Regions from separate parts of the Brevibacillus sp. HB2.2 genome, predicted to be linked through region 1. Evidence: riboswitches for the same ligand, from Rfam matches in the RefSeq annotation. Region 1 holds a riboswitch; each other region holds the start of a gene.
The links. A riboswitch is a leader RNA that binds a small molecule or an ion and turns the genes downstream of it on or off. The one in region 1 is predicted to bind S-adenosylmethionine.

Region 1 (5,503 bases):
AGGCAGATTCACCCAGAGGAACATCCCGCCTCTTGGTTTTTCCCACTGTACACCCTCCCAGTTTTGCGCAACCAAGAGCTCATGCATCCATTCCATGCGCGCCTTGTAGGACTCGCGGATTTTCTCAATGTGACGCTCCAGATCAAAACGGGACAACAGTTCATACAGAGCGTACTGGTCGATTGTGCTCGACTGCAAATCAACTGCTTGCTTCGCCTTCACCATCATTTGAATCACGCGTGTATCTCCGATGGCCCATCCGGTACGCAAGCCTGGTGCGACAATTTTGGAAAAGGTACTGGTGTACACGACACAGCAATCGGTCGGGTGCTCATCCAGTGAGAAAATGGAACGGTACGGAGCTTCCCCATCGAATTGGATCTCTCCATATGGATCGTCTTCCAGGATGAGAATGTTTTGCGCCTTGCATTGACGAAGCAAGCCGAGACGGCGCTCAAGGCTCCATACCTTTCCTGTCGGATTGGCAAAGGTAGGAATGACGTATACCATTTTCGGGCGATACTGGGCAATTTTTTTCGCCAGATCGTCCAAATCCATCCCATTGGCATCACCGTCTACCGGAATCGCTTTGATTCCCCGGAATTGGAACAATTGAACTGCTGCCAAATAAGTAGGGTTTTCGACGAGAACGACATCGCCTTCTTCTAAATATACACGGCACAACAAGTCAACTGCTTGCTGAGAGCCCGTAGTGATGATCATATTATCTGCACCGACGTTCATATGCTTTTGCTTCATGCGGGATGCAATCCACTCTCGAAGCGGCAGGTATCCATCGGTCAATCCGTACTGAAGAGCTTTTGCGCCTTTTTCAAATGCGCGGTTAAACGCTTCGCGCATCTCTGCGATTGGAAAAGAATCCTCTGCTGGCAGTCCACCTGCGAGCGAGAGCACTTGATTGCCTTGGGTCAGCTTCAAGATTTCCCGGACAGCCGAGGAGGATAGTGCTTCGACAGATTTTGAAAATGAGTACTCCATGTTCCGTTCCCCCTTGATTTTGCTTATCCTTGTTTTATCACTGTCAACAGCGTAAGTCCAATCTTTGCTAGCTATGAGCAGATAGGTTTTGACTATGTCGAGCGGTTGTTCAACCATTAGTCTTCACGCACTGCATGCAAAAAACCCCTCTTCGTATGAAACGAAAAGGGGTCCATATGTATGGGCTATATTTTCCTAAGCAATACGGAACACACGTGGTTTCTCTGTTTGGGGAAGGAAAGAGAGGTCGACATGATTGGACGCTTCTTCCATACCGATATCGCTTGCCAACAGCAGTGCCTCTTCCTGGAAGGTCGGCGTACAGCTGCCTTCATTCAGCTCACAGAGTCGCTTCAATCGCTTCAGTCTCTCTGCTGACTTCTCTACTCTCATGCATTCGTTCGTCAGCTCACATACGTTGACGTGACGAGCATCAGCGATCATGCTGATATCATTCACATGGACAATCAGCCTTTTGCCTTCTTCCGTAACAAATCCGATCGAGCAAAAATGCGCACCTGACATTTCCAAACGAGTGAGAACAGCATTGGCGTAAACTTCTCCCGTCCGCAAGCGAATCTGGCCTGCTTCAATGGCTCCGCCGATTTTTCGCTCGTTGGCGATCACCGTATACATATCCGTGTAACCGTTAATCTGATAGCGCATGGTACCCTCCCGCTCTCGCTGAGACTAATTATCATTAACAACAATGACATCGTATAATGAAAATCATTATCTGTCAATAATGAGAATGATTTTTATTCTAGAAGAAAAAAGCCACACTCCATCTATACGGTAGTGTGGCCAATTTGCCTCGCGTTTATTTTGTTTTTGTAAATAACCCTAACCGCTCAATCCGCTGAACCGCTTCCGCGAGACGCTCTTCATTGGATAACAAAGCTGCTCTCACATAACCCTCACCTGTCGGGCCAAAGCCATTTCCTGGCGCTACGACGACATGCGCTTTTTCCAAAAGTAGGTCAGAGAACTCCACAGATGTGAAGCCGTTTGGAACAGGAAGCCAAGCAAAAAACGAACCTTGAGATGGCGGAGCCTGCCAGCCAATCCGATGCAGATTGGAGTACAAGGCATTGCGGCGGCTTTCGTAGACAGTGACGAGATCGCGGACGCACTGTTGCGAATCCGTCATCGCTTTGGCTGCCGCCATCTGTACTGCACCGAACAGACTGACGAAGTAATGGTCCTGAATGAGGTTAATCAGACGAACCAGCTCGCGATTACCTACCATGGCACCTACTCGCCAGCCTGCCATGTTGTACGTTTTGGACAAGGTATAAAATTCTACACCCACTTCTTTTGCACCTGGAACCTGCATGAAGCTGACCGGCTTTTTCCCGTCATAGCTGATCGCCCCGTAGGCGAAGTCGTGGCAGACGACGATTTCATGTTTTCGGGCAAAACGAATGGTTTCCTCATAGAACTCAAGTGGTGCGTTGACTGCTGTCGGATTGTTCGGATAGTTGAGAAACATCAGTTTGGCTCGATCCAAATCAGCCTGGGACAGCTGGCTGTAGTCTGGCAAGAAGTCATTTTCCGCCTTCAACGGCATCATGACCATCCGTCCGTTGACAACAGCAACCCCCGACCAATAATCCGGATAGCCTGGGTCTGGAACCAGTGCAACATCGCCTGCATTCATGAGTACTTGGCAAATCTCTACGAGTCCGGTTTTACTGCCAAACAAAATCGCTACTTCTTCCTCCGGATCGAGGTCCACATCAAATTCTTGCTTATACCAATGAGCTACTGCCTGCTTCAGTTCCATGCGTCCCTGAAAAGGCGGATATTTGTGATGGAGTGGTTGTGCCGCTTGCGCCTGTAATTCTTCAATAATATGCGGCGGTGTCGGCAAATCGGGATTGCCCTGCCCCAGGTTAATGACGTCATGGCCTTGCGCAATGACCTTGTTTACTTTTGCCACCAGGGTCGCAAAAAACTGGGTAGGGAGTCGATCAATCATATCGGCGGGTTGAATGCGCATCTTTCTTCCATTCCTTTCTTGGGCCAATACAGTAAAACCCCCTTTTTCCATACAGAAAAAGGGGGAGATCAGCTTGGTCACGTCCTTATCTGTCAGGAAAAAATCCTGCTGGAATTGGCACAGCATCTGTCCATACATGGAACAGATCCGCTGCCGGGCTTCATAGGGCCAGTCCCTCCACCTCTCTGAATAAGTCAAACACACGGAATATACTGTTTTTTCGTCTATATCATACTACTTGAGCACGCAAATCGTGTCAAGATGCTTGATTCTGTACCGGCACGTGATGCCTTCTTTTATGAAAAGAGGTGTGGAAGGCGAAGAATGCAACAGACAACAGACACAAGCCTGCCATCACGAACAATAGTCCCTGCGCGTGAATCGATTGGAAGATGAATGCGCCGAGCAGTGGTCCAAGCATCCGCCCAGCTGATCCAGTCCCCGCAATCAGCCCTTGAATGAAGCCTTCTCGTCCCTCTGGCGTAAACTGTGCAGCAACTGCTGGCACCGCTGGCCACACGAGCATTTCGCCCAGCGTCATGATGAACATCCCCGCCACAAAGCCTGCATAAGCCGTTGATTGCGACAAAATCAGCATCGACAAGGCAAAAATATAGGCGCCCAAGAGCATTTGGGCTTTTAGCGTTCGGGCAAAGCGTCGAATGACCCAGGCAATCAATGGCTGACCAAACAGGATCAAGCCGCCGTTCAGCGTCCACAACAGACTGTATTGACGGAGGGAAATGCCCAAGGATTGCATATAGGTTGACAGCACCGTTGTCCATTGTACATACACAATCCAGCTAATTAATAGCCCCCCGCATAATAGCAGCAAGGCTCCCCATACCACCTTTGGCTCTTGCTGTGATTGTCGCAGCACATCATCAGTTGCTTGCTCAGGCATGCTTTGTCCAGTCGTCGAGTTTTGGCGTTGTTGTTCCACCATTTTTAACTGGCGCGGCAAAATGAGTAGGAACATAGCGAGGACGATCACTTGTGAGATGGCATTGCCGAAAAACGTCCAGGCAAATGACACACTGGCCAAGAAGCCACCCAACGCAGAACCGGCAGCTACCCCCACATTGAGAGTGACATAAATCAGATTGATTCCTTTACGTCCTCCGTCCGGCCACAAAACGACGGCCAATGCATTCATCACAGGAGAAAGTAATCCATAAAACAGTCCATTCAAGAGAAGCAACACAACATAAATCGTAAAATCCTGCGTAGCACCTAAACCGAGCGAAATTAGGATAACGCCGATGGAACCGACAATGATGGTGCGCATTTTGCCCCAGCGGTCAAACAGCATCCCGCCGACAATACTCCCGATCAAGAATGCGCCTTGATTTAAAAGCAACAAGAAGCCGGCTACAGTCAGCGGCTTTCCGAGATGGTTATGAATATAAATCGTGACCAGCGGCCAAATACATGCCATTCCGGTAGAAAAAATGACGGCAGCAATCGCCAATAAACGAATGCTGCTCGGATAAGATTCCCACTTTTGCCTCATGGCTTACTTCTCTCCCCGATGGAAATCGCCGCTTTTTCCGCCTGTTTTGGATTGCAGACTGGTCGGACCGATAATCATTTCTTTATCCATGGCTTTGCACATGTCATACACCGTCAAAGCCGCTACGCTTACAGCGGTCAAAGCCTCCATCTCGACGCCTGTTTTCCCTGTCGTCTTCACGGTTCCTGTAATCGCAAGCGTCGTTTCGTCTACAAAAGCAAACTGTATGTCGATGCCAGTCAATGGCAGCGGATGACACATCGGGATGATTTCCCACGTTTTTTTGGCAGCCATGACACCTGCTACCTGCGCTACGGCGAGTACATCGCCCTTTTCGATTCGACCTTCGCGGATTCGGGCGAGGGTTTCGGGTTTCATGCTGACTTGGCTCTCGGCTACAGCCACCCGTTTTGTGACGTCCTTCTCAGACACGTCTACCATCCGCGCTCGATTTTGTTCGTTAAAATGTGTTAATTGATCAGTCATACGAGTATCGTTCCTCCTCTATCTTCTCCTACCTTACTCCCGCCGCTGGATAAAAGCAATGGGAATGTAGATGGCGTAGTTTCGTTATCTTGCTCATCCACTCCTAAAAACGTACGAAGAACAGATGCTGGAGGTATACTGTGCGTACACAGCTCAAAGGAGGCGTATGGAAATGGAAACGAAGAAGGATCAGACGGTACGCTGGTCAATACTAAGACATGGGGATTGGAGCATTTATTTGGCTGCAACGGCTTCCGGGCTTTGTTATGTCGGCTCAGTCAACCAGCCTTTTGCTGAATTGAAAGTGTGGGTTGAAAAGCATCGCCCACACAGTGCACTGGTGCAAGACGATCCGTGGCTAAAGCCTTTTGCAACAGAACTAATGGAGTATTTGCAGGGGACGCGCGAGCATTTTTCCATGGATTGCGACCTGTCTGGAACGCCTTTTCAGCTTGCTGTCTGGGAGGCACTGCGCCAAATCCCATACGGTCAAACGGCATCGT
Region 2 (5,503 bases), on a different contig from region 1:
GGATTCGCTGCCTCCGTCACATCTGGCTGCTCCACCATTAGCTCTGTAAAACGTTTGTGGGAGGCACCACCACGTTGCAACACATTAACCAGCCAACCAAAAGCGAACATCGGCCAAATTAAAAGTCCCAGGTACAAATTGAACGCAACCAAATCCCCTAAGGAGATAGCGCTAGTGAACACCAAATACGTGCCATAGCCCAGCCCGATCAAAAAGCTGAAGCCAATAATAATCGCGATCGTCGGCTCGAACAAGGCGTCGATCCGCGAAACGCTCACATTTCGCTCCAACGTTTTTTCACTCACCCGGCGATATGCCTCGATATCGGCCTTTTCCTGAACAAATGCTCTCAATACCCGAACGCCCGATACGGATTGTTGAACATGATCATTCATCTCTCCGAAGGCTTCCTGTGCCAAGTAAAAGCGATCATGCAGCAACTTTCCATAGTACGCCGTTGACCAAGCCAAAAACGGCATCGGGATCAGCGCAGCCAGCGTCAGCTTCCAATCAATCGCGGTCACCATGACGCCTAGCGTTAACACGGTCATGAACAACGCATCGACAAGCGTAAGCACCCCTGTACTCGCCGTTTGTTCAATGGCGGGAATGTCGTTGGTAGCCACGGCCATCAGATCACCACTGCGCTTGCGATGAAAAAACGACGGGGTCATTCTGGTCAAATGGGCAAACAGTCGCTCACGTAGCGTTCTTTCCAGAATCAAGGCTCCCCCATTTAACAAGTACCGCCAAAGAAACCGCAACCCATACAAGCTCACACCCAATACGAGCAAGATGACCACTGTTTGCGTCAAGTCAGCGTCCGTCAGGGAACTGTTGCGAATCGAATCGACCGTATCCCCGATTAATTTCGGCGGCCATAGCATGAGAACATCGATGACAAACAGCACAGAGATTCCAATGACGTATCGCTTCCAATAGGCACGAAAAAACCAAGATAATTGCCGAAGTGTCTGCATGTAAATCACCTCTATTTATTTAGACCTAACAGCACGACTAAAAAAGGGCTTGCGAATCACGCGCAGCCCTCTTGATCTGTCTTCACCATCGTAATTTACAGAATTTTCATTGTCAATCAATGCATACAGTTCAATCTAAGATTTTTTATCGGTTTTCCAGTCAAGCCATTCCTCTTTTAGCAGGCTGTAAGTGGCATGATCCACGTAATGATCGTAAAGGAATTCATTCCGGCGAAGTATCCCTTCCAGTTGAAACCCTAATCGTTCCGGGATCGATCTGCTCTTGTAGTTTTCCGTAGCAGCCTGAATCGTTACTTTTTCCAAATCCCATGATCCAAAGATTAACACGTCCAAGTAGGTCGCCACTGCTTCTGTCATCAGGCCCTTTCCCTGAAATTGCGCACCCAGCCAATAGCCAATGGACGTCTTTTTGTTGATCCAATCCACTGTATGTACGCCGACTGTACCAGCCAGACGTCCTTGGTACCAAATACCGTAGTGGATGCCGCGATTATCGTTGTACTGATGAATCGTCGCTTGGATGAATTGGCGAGAATCCTCTACCTTCTTCGTATAATTCAGCCACGGCAGCCATTCCATAAGATTCTCCCGGTTCGAATCCGTAAGCAAAAATAACTGCTCAGCATCGGCTAATTCTAATTGCTTCAAGTACGTATCTTCATTGATTGCTATCTGTTGGATCGTTTGCATACGAATCTCCCCTTTTCTTGGATATTTTACTAGAAAACGCCAAAATGAGCAAAAAGCGCCCGCCAGCAACAATAGGCGAACGCATATAAAAATGTCTTTTATTTTTTGCTATTGCCGATCTCTTCCGGCTTGAAAATGCCTGTCTCGGTAACGATCGCTGTAATGTACTTCGCAGGCGTTACATCGAACGCAGGATTGTACACCTTGATATCGTCTGGAGCTACCTGTTTGCCCAAGCCATGGGTAATTTCCTCGGCTGGACGCTCTTCAATCGGAATATCTGCGCCTGTCGGTGTGTCCAAATCGACGGAGGACAAAGGAGCTGCCACGTAAAAAGGAATGCCGTGAGCTTTTGCCAATACCGCTACCCCATAGGTACCGATTTTGTTGGCGACATCGCCGTTCGCTGCTACGCGGTCTGTCCCCACGATGACAGCCTCTACTTTTCCTTGGGACATGACCATCGCCGCCATGTTGTCGCAGATCAGCGTCACATCAATTCCTGCTTGCTGCAATTCGAATGCAGTAAGACGAGCGCCTTGAAGAACAGGACGGGTTTCATCCGCGTACACCTTCAGGTTCCAACCGCGTTCCTTTGCCAAATAAAAGGGAGCAGTAGCCGTGCCGTACGCTGCTGTAGCCAATGCCCCTGGGTTACAGTGCGTGAGAATTCCCATACCATCATGCAACAGAGTGAGCAGATGCTCCCCGATGGTTCGGCATACTTCAGCGTCTTCCTTTTGAATCGCCAATGCTTCATCGAGTACTGCCGCCTTCAACTCGGCAATCGACGCACCGCTTGCTTTTTCAACACGAGCCTTGATGCGATCCAACGCCCAGAACAGATTCACCGCTGTCGGACGGGAAGAGCCCAGGTAGTCTGCCTGCTGGTTCAATTCCTGCCAAAACTCGTCGTAGTTACTCGCTTCACTTCCACGAATGCCCAGGTAGAGCCCGTAAGCTGCCGCCATGCCAATGGCTGGTGCGCCACGTACTTCCAAGCGTCGGATGGAACCCCATACTTGCTCGGAGGTGGTCAAGTTCAAATAAATCGTTTCTACTGGCAGACGCGTCTGGTCAAGCAAGACCAATGCGTCATTCTCCCACTTTACAGGTGCCAATTGAGTGCTGGTTGTCATACTGCTGTAGCCTCCTGGTAGTAGCGTTCAGTTATTGTGCGTACGATGTCCGTGATATCTGTCGATTCCTCGATGCCGCCGCGACCGAGAATCAGCGCTTCTCCAATCGAGAGAGCCAGACGCTCTGCTTCTGCGCGAGTCTGGTCGTCTTCGATGGCATTCAGGTCCGCTACGCCTGCCAAGCCAATGACACGACGCAAGATTTTGCATCCGGCATAGCCTGCTGTATCCTGAATCAGGCGCTTCACGTAGCTTTGCCACAGTCCTTCGACATGGGCGCTGCGCTCTTTGGCGTGCTTGTGCCAGAGTTGAACGAATTGTGAAACGAATTCATTCCAGACATCCTCGACTGTTTCCAGTAAGTATTCGCGGTATGCTTCCCGTTCTCCTTGATCTTTTTGCAGACCGTGCTGTCCTGCGTAGTTGAGCAGCAGATTGGCAATAATCGCTCCAATGTCAAAGCCGATTGGGCCGTAGTAAGCGAACTCTGGATCGATTGCCTTTAGGCTGTTTTCCGTGATGAAAATACTTCCAGTATGCAAGTCACCATGCAGCAGCGCCTCCGATCGCGTAAGGAAATCGTATTTCAGCTTGGCGATTTCCAGCTTCAGCGGCCTGTTGTTCCAGATCGCCTCGACTTCGCGGCGGATCAACGGGTTGAAGTCGTTGGTAGGCGCATTTTCATACGGATCGGTAAAGACGAGATCTTCTGTTATTTTGCATAATTCTGGATTTATGAATGTTCCGACTAGCGTTTTTTTATCGTATGGATGTGCGCCCAGATCGGATGTGAAGAATAACGTTTGCGCGAGAAAACGGCCAATCTGCTTCGCAAATAGCGGATACCGCTTTCCTTCGATCAACCCTTTGCGCATGATGATATGGTCCCCAACGTTTTCCATGACGGTCAACGCAAGTTCCCCATCGAAATGATACACCTGTGGCACCAGGTCTGGAACGTATTTGTGCTGAATCCGGAGTGCCTCGCTCTCGATGCGAGCCCGATCAATCGTAAGCGGCCAAGATTCCCCCACAACGCGGGCAAAAGGCAGTGCTTGCTTGACAATGACGCTCTTACCGGTTGCTGGCTCTTGAATGTCAAAAACCAGATTGAGGTTGCCATCCCCGATTTCTCGGCTGGTCAGCTCTGCTCCTTCGCTAAAAAGACCCGGTATTCCTTTTACGTACTCCACTGCTTCCTGTTCAGTCAATGCGCGATATGCCATGATTCCAAAACTCCCCTCTACTTATTTTTCCTCTATCTCTACTTGTTTTGTTTGTGTCATGAGAGCAAAAAAGACCTCTTTTCCCGAAGAAAAGAGGTCGCTGTCGTCACGTGTAAGAACCGTGTTGATGTCCCCCTTATCTTCCAGACCACTTTTGTTTCTGCAGGAATTAGCACCGTGCATGTCGCCTGTTAATCAGTCGCTTTCTCGCGTCTAAATGGCGTCATGTCGGTTGCCGGGTATCATCGGGCCAGTCCCTCCACCTTCTCTGGATAAGGTATCCAAAACGTATTCGGTTTTTGATTTAGTTTGAATCATACAACCAACGCTTCCACGATGTCAACACCCTTTTGTGCAAAAATTCGCACCTTGCTATCAGTAGCTGTATTGTGTTCCGGATGCCGCAGGTCGCTCCCAATTCCACCAGTCTACCTTGCCTAAAAACGCTGCTGTTATCGACTTTTCTGCCTTGAGCTTCAGCAGTTCTTTCGTAGGTCCGGTGAGGACGGCTCCGTAAATGCGAACCCCGTATTTCTGTATGTGACTGTATCGCTCTGCAATCTGTATATCTCTGCCAGGGAGTAAGGATTTTCCGATATCACGAGCCAGTTCCTCTTGCTCTGACAAATAACTCATCTCCTCCAGATAGTTTGCGATTACTCTGTCCCCAGCCCCTTTTTTATATACACCACCGTAATCCATTTCTCGCTGGGCAAATCCCCACACTTCCCCGGAACCAAAAAGCACATCTCCGCTTTCAGCTTGCTTGAGCTCTACCCCTGTATCTATTGCAAGCCAGACTGTATCTTGACCTGAAGAGGTAACATGGCGGGTAACCAGCTTATAATACTCCTCGTACGTCAGAAAGTGGTCAAAGGATATCGCAAGCTGCGAAACCGTTCCTTCGGGCAGCTTCTCCATTGTCGTCCAGGCAGCTGAGGTGAGAGACATGGTATCCTCCGTTTCCTCCTCTGCCGGATAACGGAAAAACAACTTTTGCTCCCTGACCCCGTTCGTCCATTGCGGCTTGGCATTCACATTCCACAGCACATTCGTACTCTCAAAACGACCCGCATTTTTTTCCTCTCCCCCAACCCGCTCGCTTAGTTCCATGCTGATGTTTCCGTACAGCAATCCGACCTGTGAACCACTCCCCCCCACTCTCACACCTGGCTGAGTAAAATTGACCATCGACTTTGCAACGCGGAACAGATCTTCATGCATCAGCGATCCCACCCAGCCATTCAGAATCAGCAACACAACTCCGGCCAGAAAGGGAAGCCCTATGGTGAATCCTGCGTTGGACAACCGATTTTTCCATTTCCCCCGGCGAACAATGGCACGCTGTTTTTCAGCTGACAGTGTTTCAGACTGTTTGGTTTTCGCGTTGTCCTCTTCTGTTTCTTCCCCCAACAAAAGCCTTTCCAACCGCTGTGCGTACTCTTCG
Region 3 (5,503 bases), on a different contig from region 1:
AGGTTCATCTTCCAAAACTGTTTTCTCATCGTGATCAAAAAGCCAATATACAGGAGAATACAAACAAACACTAACAGGATACAAAAGTATAAAAAGACCTCCAAATCAGACTCCGTAGGTAACACCGGAATGCCATACTTCACTTGCCAATATACATTCGCGGCAAAGCAGCCTCCGTAAATCAATACGACTGAAGCAATCGTCAGCCCCCATTTTTTCCAGAAAGGAGGCTTTTGAAAAATCGCCGTAAGAACCCCCACCAAAACAGGAACGCCAAATAAGGGAATGAGCAAGTAATGCATCGAAAACCTCCCGCACTTCATTGTCATTATTTTCTACGAATGATATTCCGAAAAGTCTTCAAAATACATGGCAAATCATTCGAAAAAGAGAGGGAATAGCAAGTGCAAACAGCTCGTCGCCTATTTCGCTATCGGAACATGATGCCCCTTCTCTCCACCGTCCTTTTCCTGCTCATCTTTCAGCCGTTCCCTACCTATGCCCAGCCTCCCTATGCAAAATGGGGCAGGCTCGCGATGCAGGAAACGATGAAGCGATATCCAAACGCTCAAATTGTGGATTACCTGCATGTCGGACGAAAACAAAAAACGCCCACCACGTCAGAAGAGACGTTTAAGCTCTTGCTTCAAGAAAGCAATCGCAGGTGGGCGTTACTCGTTCATATTGAATTCGTGAATCAAACAGAAGAGGTCGTAAACATCTTCTATGAGGAGACCCGCTAGTCAGCGAGCTGTACCATCTCTTTCATCATGACTTCCAGTTCCATGTTAGCTGCCATCCCGTACGCGCGACGCATGTTTCCCTCTCCATCCACAAGGAACATGCGAGCCGTGTGGGAATAAGAACCATCTGGCTCCTTAATGACCATCAGACCAAAATCCTTCGTTACTTTCTCTACAGCCTGAGCGTCCCCACGCAGGAACTTCCAGCCACTCTGATCTGCCTTGAACTTGGCTGCATACTCCTGCAAGACTTCCGGTGTATCGTTATCAGGGTCAAAGGAAATGGAAACAAACTCCACTTTGTCTCCGAACAGTCCCTTTTCCTTCAACTGATCTTGCAGCTTGGCCATGTTAAACGTAGTCGCCGGACAAATATCCGGGCACTTGGTAAACATAAACTCTACCAGTCGTACCTTGCCAGCACTTGAATGAAATGTATAGGTTGTTCCGTCACTGTTGTCTAAGGTGAAGTCTGCAATCGGCTTCAATACCTCGATCTTCTCTTTTGTCATGTAATTATAACCAAATACTCCGACGATAGCTAAAATGATAATACCAGCTAACACAGGAAACCAATGTTTCTTCATTGCAGATTCCTGCTGCAATTGTGCTCCTTCACTCATCGGTTGCTTCCTCCCTGCTTGTCCCATGTGTGATGCCTCCTGATTACACACGGGAGGCATTCACACTGTTTCTATCTCGTTTATTGTTCCACTTCACCTGGCCATGCGAGCATGCCGCCAACCATATTCGCCACGTCATACCCTTGTGCACTCAAATACTCTGTAGCTGTATTGCTTCTGGCACCACTGCGGCAAACCATCACAATCGGAATGTTCTTATCCAGCTCATCGATACGATGTGGCAAAAAGCCAAGTGGGATCAGCTTTGCCTCTTTAATGTGACCTGCATTCCACTCATCCACTTCACGTACATCAATGACTTGCAGTTCCTCTTTGGCTTCCAGCTTTTCCAACAGCTCTTGTGGTGTCATTTCCTTTACTCCATGGCTCATCGCTATTTATCCTCCTATATGTACGATCAGATCAGTTGTAACCACCTCCATGATATCACACGCTTTTTTACTTTTCTAACGCGAGGAGCACTTGGCTTCACCCTGCATTGATGCTCCCTATTTTCTACCATTATCTCCTATTTCGCTGCGGCAGTAGCCACACGGGATGTGAACAGCTTGAGACAAAACCGTTACAAATTAATGGCATGAGTAAGCCACCTTCATTCATATATACATAAAAACCTCCCTGATAACTGTATATTCCACATTGACAGCACGGATTTATTTTCATACAATTACGACAACAATTATTTTCATCAAGAGCGGTGGAGGGACAGGCCCTACGAAGCCCGGCAACCAGCAGACTAGCTGCATGGTGCCAATTCCTGCAGAATCCAGTGATTCTGAGAGATGAACACAAGCCCGTGCATGATCGGAGCCTTCTTCTTCTCAGGAGAATGCTCCGTTTTTTTATTCGCTGATTCCCTTATAGTAAAAGGAGAGATGGACATGTCCGATCAACAACAATGGAAGCCAGAAACACTTGCGGTACACGGTGGGCAGGAGGTTGACCCTGTAACAGGCTCACGTGCTGTTCCGATCTATCAGACGACCTCCTATGTTTTCCGCGATACGGAGCAGGCAGCCAACCTGTTTGGCCTAAAAGAGTTTGGGAACATCTATACACGCATCATGAATCCCACACAGGATGTATTCGAGAAGCGTGTTGCTCTGCTCGAAGGTGGTGTTGGTGCACTCGCGACCGCATCCGGGCAGGCTGCCATTACATTCGCCATCTTAAATATTGCACATGCGGGTGACGAGATTGTCGCTTCCAGCAGCCTCTACGGCGGTACCTACAACCTGTTCGCCCACACTCTTCCCCGCCTCGGTATCAAGGTTCATTTTGCAGATCAATCCAATCCAGAAAATTTCCGGGCCTATATCAATGAAAAGACAAAAGCCGTGTTTTGCGAGACAATCGGCAACCCGCGTATTGATGTCGCTGATATCGAGGCGATCGCCAATATCGCTCACGAGAATGGTGTGCCGTTGATCGTGGACAACACCTTTGCGACTCCGATTTTGTGCCGTCCTTTTGAGCACGGGGCTGATATCGTCGTGCACTCCACCACCAAATTCATCGGCGGCCACGGAACAGCAATTGGCGGTATCATCGTAGACTCAGGAAAATTCGACTGGAACAACGGAAAATTCCCAGGTCTGACTACTCCAGATCCAAGCTACCATGGCGTCGTCTATACAGAAGCAGTCGGTCCGCTTGCCTATATTATCAAGGCACGTGTCCAGCTCCAGCGCGATATCGGAGCAGCAGTCGCTCCGATTAACTCCTTCTTGTTCCTGCAAGGATTAGAAACTCTGCATCTGCGCATCGAGCGGCATAGCCAGAACGCCTTGGCAGTAGCCCAGTTTCTCGCCAATCACTCTGCCGTAGAGTGGGTGAGTTATCCGGGATTGGAGTCAGACTCCCAGCGTGAATTGGCCCAAAAATATTTGCCAAAAGGTGCTGGCGCGATCCTGACCTTTGGCATTCGCGGTGGCGTTGAGGCAGGAAAAACATTAATCGAGTCAGTGAAGCTGTTCTCCCATCTCGCAAATGTCGGAGATTCCAAGTCACTTATCATTCATCCAGCGAGCACAACACATCAGCAGATGACAGAAGAGGAGCAGGCAGCAGCCGGAGTGACCCCGGGACTTATACGTCTCTCAGTCGGCACAGAAGCGATCGACGATATCCTCGCTGATCTGGAGCAAGCACTACAGCGTGCGTTGCAATTATCCACGGTCGGCTAACTATATCTTTACAGAAAGAAGAATCACATGATCTCTTTGGCTAGAGATTTGTGATTCTTCTTTTCCTTTTCTCATTTCGTTCGAAAAATATTGAATTTAAAATTCGTATTTTATAAAATACATAATTATGTACAAATTCTGGAAGGATGATCACATGAAGATTTTGAACATTGGCAGTGAACGAACAACCTATCGGGTTGAGCTCTCGTATTCTCCTTTATTCGAAGCTGCCTTGGGAATCGCTGCCGCTACCTACGACCAATTGCATCACACGATGGAGCACCCTCCTGCCTACTGGCATCAACTGTTGGACGAGCTATCACCTTCTGTACGGCAAGAGGTCGAATATGCGAAGAAGCACAACACGTGGAAGACGCTTTTGCAACTACTTGATCTTTGCCCTTTCGCTGATCTGGATTCCTTTCTCTCGTATGTCAGAGAGCTCTCAATCGAACAACTCCGATACGAAGCCCTTCCTTATCTCGGTGAAAATAGGCAGGAAGCACGGCGGAAGGCTGCACAAGGAAGCAAGGATGATTGCGCCGCTTTGCAGGAAGCGTGCAGCGCACATCTCTTTTTTGAATCGTATATCGAACATATTACTTCCGTTGATGGAGAAGTGCTGCGGGGCCATATTCTCGGATTGATGGAAGGCTGGTATACCACTCACATCAAGCCACATGAGGAAAAAATCGTTCGCATGCTAGAACGGGATTGGTCGCAAAAACAAAGCAAGCTAGGAAAGCTCAACCCCGAAGCCTTTGTGGAGTATACGACGGGATCTAGCTACCTCCCAGAGCCTGCCGTGACACGCGTACTGCTGATTCCGCAAGCGATCTACCGCCCGTGGACCGTACAGGCCGATGCTGTCGGTACGAAGATTTTTTATTACCCTGTTGCCGACGAAAATTTGCACGATGCTGTAGATCCTTATCAGCCACCCCCATCACTGGTGCAAGCCTTAAAAGCACTCGGAGATGAGCACAGGCTACGCATGGTCAAAATGCTCGCGGAAAAAGACCTGAGCCTGCAAGAGATAACCGATCAACTCTCAATGGCGAAATCGACAGTACACCATCACCTATCCATGCTGCGGTCTGCCCATCTAGTTGAAACAGCAGGCTCCCGTTACAGACTCCGCCGTCATACGCTGGACAAGCTACCCCTGTTATGGGATGAATTCCTGGACAGGAGCACCCCATGAGCCAAACCGCTGTACAAGCCTCTGTCTGGCAGCAGCGTTCTTATCGCTGGATTGTTTTCGGTCAGCTCATTTCAGAACTCGGCGCCTCACTCGGTACCCTCGCCAATAGCTGGTTAATCTATCAGGCAACAGGCTCACAAGGTGCGGTCGGACAGATGTGGCTGCTGTATTTCGTGCCGTCGCTCGCCATTCAGTTGGTAGCCGGACCGTACATCGACCGATTCGACAAGAAGCGTGTCATGCTTTTTTCTCAATGGATGCGAGCGGCTGTCTTTTGTTTGTCCTTTGCGGTCATTACTTCCGGGACAGAATCGCTCTGGCCGCTGTATTTTACAGCCTTAATCAACGGTCTCGTTCAACCGCTGTATGTGCCAGCCAGCCAGTCGCTCCTCCCTGCTCTGGTCAAAAGAGAGCAGCTCCTCCAAGCCAATGCCTATTTGGATAGTGTCCTGCGCATTGCCTTGATTACAGGTCCGCCATTGGCTGGGATTCTCGTGGCGAGTATCGGCGGTGAGTCTGTACTCGCATTGGTCGCGATCAGCTATGCGCTCAGCGGTTTCTTTCTGGTTCTTTGTCCACTCGCCCCAGCGGATACCGCCAACAAGAAGCAGTCGTGGTACGTCATGTTTAAGGCTGGTCTTGCGGTTTTTTGGCAGAAGCCCCTTCTACTCTGGCTCGGTCTGTACTCGGCTCTCGTCCAATTTGCTGTCGGAGTCACACTTGTGC
Region 4 (5,503 bases), on a different contig from region 1:
GCTCATCTTATTCCCACCTTTTTCTACTGACATATCCCCATCATAGCATGTACGGCGAAAATCATGCCAGCCACATGGAAGGTCCTACCGTTTTTTGACACAGAATCCACCACCTGATAAAGTAAGAAAGATAGCGTTTTCCTAAGAAAAAAGGAGTGACTATTCGTTTCATTCCGCCTATGAGGTGGCATGTGAAGCGGTAGGGGTTTCACCGCTTGAAGACAGGAGAGATAAGTGATGGACTGGATACAAATCGCATCAACCTATGTGCCAACGAATCCAGATCAGCTCACAGCATTTGACAGCTTTCGCATGTGGGCTGATAAATATCGCGCTTGGATTTTGTTTGCGGAATTAATTATTGTCTATTATCTTGGCTTTGCTACCCGTATCCGTATGCCTATTTTGAAAAATGTGCTCTTGTACATCCTTTTATTTGTTGGAGCTCTCATTTTCGCTATTTTGGATGTGCAGCTTCCTGTGAAAAGTGCAATGCTGGTGGCGATCGCGATTCTCGTGATTGTAAAGGTACGTATCAAACCGGATCAAACTGGGCGAAAGTGAGGAGAATCGCGTGAAGCGTGAAGATGCACTTTTTAATTGGCTCCAAATTCAATTGGTTGCCGATGCGCGACCAGAGGACCGCTCTGCTTTGGATACAGCTGCTTTTTTCTTGCAATTGCTACATGAGGATCATCAAATGAGCGATATCGGCTACCGTCAGGAAGGTAGCTGGTATGTGCTATCGGGGAACGCTGATTCACAGTCCGTTGAAGTGCGATACCCTGCTGAATCAGTCGAAGCTTTATTGGTCGCGATTGAAAGTGAGCCCAAGTACAACTGCAAATAACGGGACAAAGACTCCTCTCCACTTGCCGAAATGATTCGGAAGTTGGGGGGAGTTTTTTTGTTTCAAGCGCTTTTCATAGGTAATAAGACGCGGTTTCCTGGATGCTGCAACTTTTGAAAATGATTTCCCGTCAATAGGAAAGACCCAAGCAAGCAGGGGGATTTTGGCAGACTAGAAGGGGGAACTACCATTGAAGAAGTACATGACCAAGCCCGTATTAGCAGTTGTGACAGCGGCAGGTATTCTTGGCTGTTTAACGCCAATTTTTGCCAATGCAAGCTCGATTGCTAGTCCAAGTGCCACAAAGGTAGTCATGAATGACGAGGGGAAGCAAGTCACGCGCTACAATTTAAAAGAACTGGCCCAAAATGATCCAACCACGTTGAACATGCTCTTGAAAAATCAAGCGGATCACTTGTACATCATTGTAGATGAAATCAACTTGAATACGAAGCTCCAAACGTATATGGAAGAAAACAAAGCGGAGTGGGAGCGTATCTACAACGAGTACTACAGCGACATCTGGCTGGAAGTGCGCCTGACAGAGAATGCTGAAGAAATCGTGAGCGTAAATGCCAAGACTGAAAATAACAAGGTGTACATAAAGGGGATTGTGACTTCGGATGTCACCAAGGTGGTAGTGAAAAAGCCGAATTCCGACATCATTGAAGTCGTTCCGACCAACGAGCATTCTTTTACGGTCAGCTTTGAAGCTCCGGATGCATCCTATGAGCCGTATGTAACCGTAAGTGCCTATGCAGGCAGCAAGCTGGTCGATAGCGAACAGGTAAAGATCGTTCCAAAAGCAGAAGAAGATCAGGAAATGATCATCCATACCATGTCTGTATTGGATGCGAAGAAAAAGGAATTAAAAGTAAAAGGAATTGTCAAGCAGGGGGCAGACAAAGTAACTGTCACCTATAATGGCGTGAAAAAAGACGCAAGCGTGAAGAAGCTGTGGGATGGCGTAGGCAGCTTTACAGTTACAGTAAAGGATGTACAAGCCGCAAAAGATCAAAAAGCCTTGATCGAGGTTTACGAGGATGGCAAGAAGGTTGATTCCGAATCCGTTCAGGTAGAAATCGTTAACGCTCCTGACAAGGATCAAGCGACCGCATATGTCATCAAGGCGACTGCTGTAAACAATCCTGCCGCTAAGTCCATCCAAGTGAAGGGGACAGTAAGCGGCTGGAACAAAAAGGACGATGCTGAGCTGGTTGTGATCGCTCCTGACGGGAAGAAAAAAGAGATCAAACCGAATGACAAAGGCGAGTTCTCTTTGACGTTGTCTTACAAGAATCATTCCTTTAGTGCTAAATCGATTCAATTCGCATTGTATGAAGACGATAAGCTGATTAAGAAAGCTGACGTTGCACTCAGCACAAAGGTCATTGTCGAGCCTGTGAAGCCAACAGACGGCGATGAAGACGATGATGATGACAAAAAGAAAAAAGAAAAAGGGAAGCAGAAAGATAAGCATCCCAACGGCAATGCGTATGGCTATTGGAAAAAGCACGGTAAGGAATGGAATGAAGATCACGATGATGACGATCATGACGAGGACAGAGACTAGTCTCTATCATTAAGGCCGTTGCTTGTAAGTCTCGACGTACTCCACCAATTGTCTGATGTAATCCCCCAAAATGGGGATCGAAAGAAATTGCGTCAAGAGGGAGCCGAGGAAAGCCAAAACGATAGCAGTACCAATCGTCAATCCCAGACCCCGGGCAAGACCTGCGAGGAAATTGATCCAGAGCAGCTTGCGCGGGGCTGTGTAATTTTGGATCACATCTGCTAGTCGGATATCTTCTAAGAACATCGCAATTTTGTGCATCCGCTCATTTACCTTCCGAACTTCCTGAAGCTCTTCAAGTACTTGGTCAATTTGCTGCATGAGGCGATCTGTAGGCGACAAGCTGTCCATCCCCTTCCATCATTCGGTATCGTTACCTACCAGTCTAGGGAAAAAGACAACCAGAATCAAGGTGGAGAGGAAACGTTTGCCTATCAGCTATGCGAAGGGTAAAATGAACGTACTAAACGTTTGATAGGAGGCTTTGAAATGGCTGAAACTGTTTCCCAAACTCTTTCCGAAGATTTATTCAAGCTCTTGCAAAAGGAGCGTTTTGTTACCTTGGGCACAGTAGACCATGAGTCAGGAGCACCATCGCTCAGTTCCTTGTCCTGGACGTATGCTGTCAGCGCCGATACGATTCGTTTTGCCGTGGATAATCGCTCACGTATTTTGGCTAATATTGCGAAGGAACCGCAGGTTGTCCTGCATTTGATCGGTGCGGGCTCGTCTTTCGCCATTAATGGTCGTGCTGTCGTTAAAACAGACCGCCTAGAAGGTGTTCCGCTCAAGCTGGCCATGGTAGAGATCAAAATTGAGGCTGTTCGTGATATTATGTTTTACGGTTCCCGTATTTCCGCAGAACCACAATATGAAAAGACGTATGACAAAAACGCAGCAGCGAAGCTGGACAATCAAGTGATGACCGCCCTGAAGGATGCAAATTAACGGGTGGAAATAAATTGTTGACAAGAATCCTGCCGATCCATTAGTATTAGGGTCAATCGAATTGAATAGCAATCTTCTTATCCAGAGCGGCGGAGGGACTGGCCCGATGATGCCCGGCAACCAATCACCTGTATTTTAACAGGGAGATAATGGTGCTAATTCCTGCAGAGTTATCAAACTCTGAAAGATGAGAAGGATTTGCTTACGGTGACGTAAACAAAGCCTTCTTTCAGAGGAAAGAGGGCTTTTTTGATGCCCTCGTACACTATTGGAGGGAGAGAAACAGACATGAAATTGGAAACAAAGTTGATTCAGGCGGGAGTAGGCAAAGACGAAAAAACAGGGGCGGTGAGCTTTCCTGTTTACTATGCAACGGCTTATCGTCATCCTGCCTTGGGCCAGAGCACTGGCTATGACTATACGCGCACAGCTAATCCTACTCGCACCATTTTGGAGGAGACCATCGCTATAGCGGAATCAGGAGATGCAGGATTCGCCTGCGCCTCGGGAATGGCCGCTGTTCATACCGTCATGGGCTTGTTTTCCCAAGGAGATCATCTGATTGTTTCGCTCGATCTGTACGGGGGAACCTATCGATTGTTCGAGCAAGTGCTCTCTCGTTACGGTCTGACGTTTACGTACGTGGATTTGCGTGACATTGGAGCACTGAAAAATGCGATTCGCCCAGATACAAAGGCCATTTTCGTCGAGACACCAACCAATCCGCTCATGCAGATTACCGATATTCGAGCAGTAGCACAATTGGCGAAGCAGCACAGTCTCCTGACGATTGTAGACAACACTTTCTTAACCCCGTATTGTCAACGCCCACTAGAGCTTGGTGCAGATATCGTCTTACATAGTGCGACCAAGTATTTGGCAGGACACAATGATGTGTTGGCTGGACTCATCGTAACAAAAGGAGAAGAGTTGTCGGAAAAAATCCGGTTTTTGCACAATTCAATCGGTGCTGTACTCGGACCTCAAGATTGCTGGCTTCTCATTCGCGGGATGAAAACATTGGCATTGCGGATGGAGCGCCATCAATCCAATGCCTTGATTGTAGCGGAAAAGCTGCGTGAGCATCCGGCAGTAGCGGAGGTATTTTATCCGGGTCTGTCCGAGCATCCGGGACATGAGATCCAGGTGAATCAAGCGACAGGGCATAGTGGGATGGTATCGTTCCGCGTACGCGATGTGGAGCAGGTGGGGGTATTCCTGCAAAATCTGCAAATCGTGTCCTTTGCCGAAAGCCTGGGGGGTGTCGAGTCATTGTGTACGTATCCGGCGACGCAGACTCACGCGGATATCCCGCAAGAAGTCAGAGAGCATGTCGGTGTTTGTGATCGATTGTTGCGGCTGTCGGTTGGCATCGAGCATCCAGATGATGTCGTAGCCGATTTGTTTCAGGCCTTGAATGCTAGTTTGGTCGTAGGGGGGAGTGTACGATGAATTTTGCCACCAAGCTCCTCCACGGTTCCACTTGCATTGACCCGTTCACAGGTGCGTCGTCGGTTCCGATTTATCAAGCTTCTACGTTTCATCAGGCTGATATCGATCAGCCATGTGCATTCGATTATGCCAGATCAGGCAATCCGACCAGGCAGGCTTTGGAAGAAGGCATTGCGACTCTAGAAGGAGGCGCACGCGGTTTCGCGTTCTCATCTGGCATGGCTGCCATTTCCAGCGTTTTCATGCTGTTTTCTGCCGGAGATCATGTTGTAGTGGCGGAAGATGTATACGGTGGCACGTTTCGGTTTTTGACCAAGGTATTGTCGAGAATGGGCATCTCTGTAACGTTCGTGGATGCGACAGAGACAGAAGCCGTTCGTGCGGCCATTACACCGGCAACAAAAGGGGTTTACCTGGAGACCCCCTCCAATCCCACCTTAAAGGTGACAGATATTGCAGCGGTTTCTCGTATCGCGAAAGAGCACGGCTTGCTCGTCATCGTCGATAATACGTTCCTTACCCCGTATTACCAGCGACCATTGGAACTTGGCGCAGATGTGGTCATTCATAGTGCAACAAAGTTTATCGGAGGGCATAGCGACGTCGTGGCTGGTCTGGCCGTGACCAGGGAGGCTGCATTAGGGGAGCAGCTCTACTTTATCCAGAATGGCATGGGAGCG

Region 2: it holds a riboswitch for S-adenosylmethionine, as region 1 does, so the genes downstream of both, mtnK (S-methyl-5-thioribose kinase) here and HP401_RS14485 (pyridoxal phosphate-dependent aminotransferase) in region 1, are expected to answer to the same signal.
Region 3: it holds a riboswitch for S-adenosylmethionine, as region 1 does, so the genes downstream of both, HP401_RS28065 (homocysteine synthase) here and HP401_RS14485 (pyridoxal phosphate-dependent aminotransferase) in region 1, are expected to answer to the same signal.
Region 4: it holds a riboswitch for S-adenosylmethionine, as region 1 does, so the genes downstream of both, HP401_RS13015 (aminotransferase class I/II-fold pyridoxal phosphate-dependent enzyme) here and HP401_RS14485 (pyridoxal phosphate-dependent aminotransferase) in region 1, are expected to answer to the same signal.

Annotation. Positions count from the first base shown of each region.
Region 1 covers NZ_JABSUV010000017.1:68,943-74,445, forward strand. Annotated here, with positions in the region: gene HP401_RS14475 (aminotransferase-like domain-containing protein) at 1-999, opposite strand, end outside; gene HP401_RS14480 (hypothetical protein) at 1,195-1,665, opposite strand; gene HP401_RS14485 (pyridoxal phosphate-dependent aminotransferase) at 1,820-3,001, opposite strand; SAM riboswitch class I at 3,084-3,197, opposite strand; gene HP401_RS14490 (MFS transporter) at 3,258-4,514, opposite strand; gene moaC (cyclic pyranopterin monophosphate synthase MoaC) at 4,518-5,000, opposite strand; gene HP401_RS14500 (methylated-DNA--[protein]-cysteine S-methyltransferase) at 5,173-5,503, shown strand, end outside.
Region 2 covers NZ_JABSUV010000010.1:128,804-134,306, forward strand. Annotated here, with positions in the region: gene HP401_RS09715 (ABC transporter ATP-binding protein) at 1-980, opposite strand, end outside; gene HP401_RS09720 (GNAT family N-acetyltransferase) at 1,116-1,691, opposite strand; gene mtnA (S-methyl-5-thioribose-1-phosphate isomerase) at 1,790-2,830, opposite strand; gene mtnK (S-methyl-5-thioribose kinase) at 2,827-4,056, opposite strand; SAM riboswitch class I at 4,190-4,335, opposite strand; gene HP401_RS09735 (anti-sigma factor) at 4,432-5,503, opposite strand, start outside.
Region 3 covers NZ_JABSUV010000061.1:2,935-8,437, forward strand. Annotated here, with positions in the region: gene HP401_RS28045 (hypothetical protein) at 1-302, opposite strand, end outside; gene HP401_RS28050 (YqzG/YhdC family protein) at 405-743, shown strand; gene HP401_RS28055 (SCO family protein) at 740-1,393, opposite strand; gene HP401_RS28060 (rhodanese-like domain-containing protein) at 1,447-1,758, opposite strand; SAM riboswitch class I at 2,070-2,176, shown strand; gene HP401_RS28065 (homocysteine synthase) at 2,269-3,573, shown strand; gene HP401_RS28070 (ArsR/SmtB family transcription factor) at 3,728-4,777, shown strand; gene HP401_RS28075 (MFS transporter) at 4,774-5,503, shown strand, end outside.
Region 4 covers NZ_JABSUV010000015.1:37,200-42,702, forward strand. Annotated here, with positions in the region: gene HP401_RS12985 (glutathione peroxidase) at 1-6, opposite strand, end outside; gene HP401_RS12990 (YlaH-like family protein) at 238-564, shown strand; gene HP401_RS12995 (hypothetical protein) at 575-850, shown strand; gene HP401_RS13000 (hypothetical protein) at 1,041-2,423, shown strand; gene HP401_RS13005 (DUF5665 domain-containing protein) at 2,433-2,774, opposite strand; gene HP401_RS13010 (pyridoxamine 5'-phosphate oxidase family protein) at 2,913-3,371, shown strand; SAM riboswitch class I at 3,446-3,565, shown strand; gene HP401_RS13015 (aminotransferase class I/II-fold pyridoxal phosphate-dependent enzyme) at 3,660-4,823, shown strand; gene HP401_RS13020 (trans-sulfuration enzyme family protein) at 4,820-5,503, shown strand, end outside.